One region of the Vibrio sp. 704 genome, then DNA from elsewhere that is predicted to be linked to it. Evidence: predicted binding sites of a transcription regulator. Region 1 holds the regulator's gene; the other holds the start of a gene.
The links. The regulator CRP, encoded in region 1, controls carbon source genes, mostly activating them, when cyclic AMP is high. The targets are predictions, from matches to a motif close to TGTGANNNNNNTCACA.
Positions count from the first base shown of each region.

Region 2: the regulator CRP is predicted to act here: its motif matches at 1,305-1,320, upstream of R7R24_RS04860 (glycogen/starch/alpha-glucan phosphorylase).

Region 1 covers NZ_JAWOUH010000029.1:29,921-33,130, forward strand. The annotation lists gene astD (succinylglutamate-semialdehyde dehydrogenase) at 1-23, shown strand, start outside; gene R7R24_RS22900 (DUF1338 domain-containing protein) at 272-1,063, shown strand; gene crp (cAMP-activated global transcriptional regulator CRP) at 1,200-1,832, opposite strand; gene R7R24_RS22910 (phosphoribulokinase) at 2,073-2,942, opposite strand; gene R7R24_RS22915 (YheU family protein) at 3,068-3,210, opposite strand, start outside.
Region 2 covers NZ_JAWOUH010000002.1:204,578-207,787, reverse strand. The annotation lists gene malT (HTH-type transcriptional regulator MalT) at 1-849, opposite strand, end outside; gene R7R24_RS04860 (glycogen/starch/alpha-glucan phosphorylase) at 1,584-3,210, shown strand, end outside.

The DNA of each region.
Region 1 (3,210 bases):
TGAGTCCAGGTGTAGCGCTATAAGTTTTAATAATAGAGTCGCAACTATGCATTGCGGCTCACCTTGCCGGCGCATCATTTAGGTATGGGTTGTAGTGATCGTTGGCAGAACACGAAAAGTGAGCAAAGACTCGGAAAAGCGTGTTGACTGACTGGCATTTACCGTCACAGGTTGATGGTTGCTCGTTCATTATTCTGGACAACTTTTGTTGTGAACGAGCAGCCAACTTCCGCTTACCTTTAAACTCTACATCTCGTAACAAGGAGTCGTTATGACGCCCGATGTGTTATTTGAATCGCTATGGCAAGATTACATTCAACGTCTTTGCCCTTCGGCGGCTAAAGTGCATCAGCTGCTTCAAGAAGATGAGCCTCTGATTAATGATCATATAGCTTTACGTACCTTCAATATCGCGCCTCTTGGTATTGAAACTCTAGCTAAGCCATTTGTAGCTATTGGTTACAAGGCGTGTGGTGATTACGTTTTCGAAAGCAAAAAGCTGATTGCTAAGCACTATGAGCACCCAGATCCGAAGCAACCTAAAGTATTTATTAGTGAGCTAAAAGTTGAAGAGTGCTCGCCTGAGCTACAAGAGATTGTGAAAAATTTGGTGGCACAAGTCGATGCTGACAAGCTGAACGATAGCGCATTCTTACATGGTGGACGCTTGTGGGATTTAAGCTTTGCTGATTACCAAACGTTGGCTAAAGAAAGTGAGTACGCATCTTGGCTTGCGGCGCATGGTTACGGAGCAAACCACTTCACGGTGAGCGTTAACCAACTCAATGAATATGAAGAAGTGAAGCAGGTAAACGATCATCTGCGTACCGCTGGGTTTACCATTAATGAAAATGGTGGTGAAGTGAAGGGCACTCCTGAGGTGTTGCTAGAGCAGTCATCGACCATGGCAGATAAAGTAGCGGTTCGTTTTAGCGAAGGCACTGAAATTATCCCTGGCGGGTTTTATGAATTTGCTAAGCGCTATCCGATGGAAAATGGTGATTTGTACCCAGGTTTCGTGGCCGCTTCAGCTGACAAAATCTTTGAAAGTACGAATGGCTAAGTTTTAGGGTTAACCTGTTAAGCTTACTCATTAGTGTTCGCTGCACCCTATCTCATTTGGTCATGAGTAAATAAAAAGCCACCAATGTTGCCATTGGTGGCTTTTATAATTTTGTTCGTGTCACTCTAGTTCGAGATTAACGAGTACCGTAAACCACGATGGTTTTACCGTGAGCAGAGATTAGGTTCTGCTCTTCTAGCATCTTCAAGATACGACCCACTGTCTCACGAGAACAGCCAACAATTTGACCGATTTCTTGACGAGTGATCTTGATTTGCATGCCGTCTGGGTGAGTCATTGCGTCTGGTTGTTTTGCAAGGTTCAGAAGCGTCTGAGCGATACGACCAGTTACGTCTAGGAACGCCAGGTCACCTACTTTTTGGCTAGTTACTTGAAGACGACGAGCCATCTGCGCAGAAAGGCGCATTAGGATGTCTGGGTTTACTTGGATAAGCTGACGGAACTTCTTGAAAGAAATTTCAGCAACTTCACAAGGAGATTTAGCACGAACCCAAGCTGTGCGCTCTTGGTCTTCCTCGAATAGACCAAGTTCACCAATAAAGTCTCCTTGGTTTAGGTAAGAAAGGATCATCTCCTTACCTTCTTCGTCTTTGATAAGAACCGCAACAGAACCTTTAACGATGTAGTACAAAGTTTCTGCCTTTTCGCCCGCGTGAATTAGCGTGCTCTTTGAAGGGTACTTATGAATATGACAGTGTGAAAGAAACCACTCTAATGTTGGGTCGGTTTGAGGTTTACCTAGAACCATAATATCTCACTTCCTCTGCAGGGTACGCTTGCGCTATCCATATTTTAGCTAAGCCTGAATTAGGCCTACTAGAATAAGAGCACTTTTTATATGCTGCAAGCTCTCTTGTGTTTCGGTAAGAAATAGTATCCTTTTTCGAAAACGATTTCTTGATTTTAATCGTGCCATGATTGAGATTTTGTAAGCAAAACTGTGCACATGATCACGGTATGAAAAGTAAACATCTTCGCAGGCAGGTTTTTAGCCAATTTTCCCTGTTTCGATGAGCTGTTGTAGGATAGGCCGAACTATGAGCTCCATTGCAAAGCTCATCTTACCGCCGGGTACGACAATCGTGTTGTGGCGTGACATGAATGAGCCATCAATCATGGCCAGCAGATATGGGAAGTCGACATTCTTGATACCGCGTAGGCGAATCACTACAAAACTCTCATCCAAACTAGGGATGCCTTTTGCATTAAGTGGGTTGGAAGTATCAACGGTCGGTACGCGCTGGAAGTTGATGTGAGTACGAGAAAACTGCGGAGTGATATAGTTGAGGTAATCGTCCATGGATCGCACGATTGAGTCCATTACCGCTTCACGCGAATGGCCGCGATCGCGAGTGTCACGTACGAATTTTTGTATCCACTCTAAGTTCACAATCGGCACCATGCCGATTAAGAAATCCACATGTTGAGCAACATTAACATCGCCATCGACCACGCCACCATGTAACCCTTCATAAAACAGCACGTCGCTGTTTTCGGGTAAGTCTTGCCACGGTGTAAACGTGCCTGGCATTTGATTGTAGGGAACCGCTTCGTCAAACGTGTGCAGATAACGGCGCACGCTGCCAGTACCATCATGCCCGAACTTACGGAAAAACTCTTCTAATCCCGGGAAGTCATTAGCTTGTGGGCCAAAATAGCTAATGTGTCGACCTTGCTCGCGGGCTTTGCGAATTTCGATGTCCATTTCTGGGCGAGTAAAGCGATGGAAGCTATCGCCTTCAACCCATGCGGGTTTAACGTTCATCATATTGAACATTTTACGGAAGGCTTCAGATGTAGTGGTCGTGCCGGCACCGGACGAACCAGTAACCGCAATAATTGGGTGTTTCGCTGACATGACAAACCTTGTCGAAAATTACTTACCTGTAATGTGCAGTAGAGTTACTACTGCACGGTCGATATCCCACTATAGCACGTAACAATACCTTGTCATCGAGTGGGATACGGTAAAATGTGAAGGGTCTAAAATTTTGTTTTATGCTGAATATCGACGGTTTCGTGTAGCTCAGAGAACACGATAACCGCTTCACCTTTTTCCAATTGAGCTTTAACTTGATCAATTTTGTCTTGCAAAGAAACCTCGACGGTTCCGTAATCCGTTCCTT
Region 2 (3,210 bases), on a different contig from region 1:
CTCATCATTGAAGTGGTCAAGCACGGATACTTGCATTAAAAAGTGACGAGTTTCGTGATCGAGTAAGTCAAATACTTCTTCGACCAGGTAATCCCACAAGTGCGCGTGATTGAACTGCGATACCGACTCTACAGTTTGTGCCAATGTGCGGTTTTGATGTTGGGCTTGTAATGCGATCAACTGCATCGCCGATGGCCAACCTTCAACATAGGTTCTTAGGCTGTTCGCCATGTCTTCATCGATACCATCGGCGATACGCTGGTTAAAGAAGCGAGTGGTTTCTTCGGTATCAAACGCCAACATCTCGTTGCCGATTTCGATCATTAAATCACGAACACGTAAGTTTGCAGTGCCCAGAGGCGGCGCTGCACGACTGGTTACCACAACGGTGAGGTTGTCTGGCATGTGCTTTAAAAAGAAACGCATGGATTCATGGATTTCATCATTCGTGATTAAATGGTAGTCATCAAGCACCACGTAGCACTCTTGATGAAAGTCAGCCATTTCAGCGAACACTTCGCTAAATAGGGAGCGTAAAGACGAGATCTGACGTTTTTCCGCCAGTTTTTGTGCGTTAGCGCAACTGAAGTTGGTGGCTTTGTTTAATGCTTGAAGCAGATAGTTTACAAAGCGAAAGCCGTCGTTATCGCTGTCATCAATGCTGTACCAACCGACGTTTGGCTTATCGTATAGCCACTGCGCTGCCATTGTCGTTTTTCCGTAACCTGCTGGGGATCGGAATAAAACCAATTTGTAGTAAGGCGCTTGCTGTAGTAAGTCCAACACTCGTGGGCGCACGATGGCATTGTGCAGGCGTCCTGGTCGAGTAAGCTTAGATGGAATCCACATTAGTAGTTATGTCCTTATTTATGTATACCCAAATGACTGCAACGTGATCATTCTAGTAAAGCCCCCTTGAAAGCCGTCTTACTGAATGATGTCATCAGCATCAAAAACACTGTTTGAATGCCGGATAATGTCGCTACTGTTGGGGCTTGCGTCCGTCTGAAAAACCATTCCATACGGTCACTTAGATATAAAAGCTAGCGAAAACTAGAAATAACTCACATCGCCTAATTCTAGTTTGTATAAAAAGCGTACAATCCTGTGAGCTGAGTGGGATGTTACGACATCAGAAATGTTCGTTACTTTGATCCACTTCCTAATTCTCAAGGGTTGATGGATTTACCATCAACTACGCCCTTTATTTGTGATTGTCGTCACTTAAATATCGTTTGTTTCGTTAGCGTTAAGATCGCGTTGCACATAGATTACGAAAAGTTCTTCTACGCTGACCGAGTTAATGTGACCGATATTACAATTTTCACATCATCAGATGAGTGGACTATAAAAAGCGTCATGAACGGGTTTTAACCTTTCTCACATTCCATTGTGATCAAAATCACTAAGAACTGGTGCAAAGTTCACTTTGTTGAGATTTGGATCACTAACCTAGCAATGGTACCCCCTCTACGCCCTCAGCCCTCCTCCTTCAAAGGATGAGAATTAGGAGGATGTTTATTCACAGAGGTAAATGCACGATGTATGGCAGATGAATTACCAAAAGACGTGAGAATTTCGTAATGAAACCTACTCAACAAAAACAATTTGACAAGAAGTCGTTCCAAGAAAGCGTAAAGAAACACCTATCTGTAACTTACGCTCATACGATTGAAAACGCAGACAGCCGCGCATGGTACCTAGCAATGGGGCATGCTCTGGCTGAATTTACTACTCTAGATTTGCTTGCGACAGAAGAAGATCCACGCATTAAAAGTGCGAAGAGCGTTAACTACCTTTCGCTAGAATTCCTTATCGGTCGTTTGACTGGTAACAACCTAATCAGCATGGGTCTGTATGAACAAGTAACAGAAGCAATGGCTGAACTGGGTTACAACCTAACTGATCTGCTAGAAGAAGAGCGCGACCCATCATTGGGTAATGGTGGCCTTGGTCGTCTGGCTGCGTGTTTCATGGATTCATGTGCGGCACAAGAATTCCCAACTGTCGGCTATGGTTTACATTACGAATACGGTCTATTTAAACAGTCATTCAAAGATGGTCGCCAGCAAGAAGCACCTGACGCTTGGCGCGGTGTAGAAGGCTACCCTTGGGAAATTGCGCGTCCAGAACTTGCGCAAGAGATCGGTTTCTACGGTCACGTTGAAGTGATTAACGAGAACGGTAAAGAAGTTCGCAAATGGGTACCAGGCATGACAGTAAGAGCAATGCCTTGGGATCTTCCAATTGTGGGTTACGAATCAGACACGGTTTACCCGCTACGTCTTTGGGAATGTCAGGCGATTGCACCATTCTCACTAGCAAGCTTTAACAATGGTGATTACTTCGAAGCTCAGCACGCACTGATCGACGCAGGTAACATCACTAAAGTGCTTTACCCGAACGACAACCACGAGAAAGGTAAAACACTGCGTCTAATGCAGCAGTACTTCCACTCAGCAGCGTCTGTACGTGACATCCTACGTCGCCACGAAGCTGCGGGCTACTCGCTAGCGGATCTACCTAAGCAAGAGACTATCCAGCTTAACGATACACACCCAACGATTGCGATTCCTGAACTAATGCGCATCCTGATGGATGAAAAAGGTTTAGCTTGGGAAGCGGCTTGGGAAATCAGCTCTAAGACATTTGCGTACACCAACCACACGCTACTTCCAGAAGCACTAGAGACATGGCCAGAGTCGCTAATCCAGCACCTGCTACCACGTCACATGGAGATCATTTACGAGATTAACCACCGCTTCCTACAAGACGTACGTGCAATGTGGCCGGGTGATGTCGCGAAGCAACAGAAGCTTTCTATCATCGAAGAAGGTTTCCACCGCATGGTTCGTATGGCAAACCTATGTGTAATCGGCTCTTACGCAGTAAACGGTGTAGCAGCACTTCACTCTGAATTGGTTAAGAAAGACCTATTCCCAGAGTTCCACGAAATGTACCCGACACGTCTACACAACGTAACGAACGGTATTACGCCACGTCGCTGGTTGAAGTTCTGTAACCCAGGTCTGTCTCAGCTTATCACTGAGAAAGTCGGCCCAGAATGGCCAGCGAAACTAGAGCAACTTGAAGGTATTGCGAAGTACGCTACTGACGCGACATTCCAAAAAGAATTCATGGCAGTGAAGAAAGAGAACAAAGAACGCCTAGCAACTTGGGTGAAAGAGAACATGGGTATCGAGCTCGATA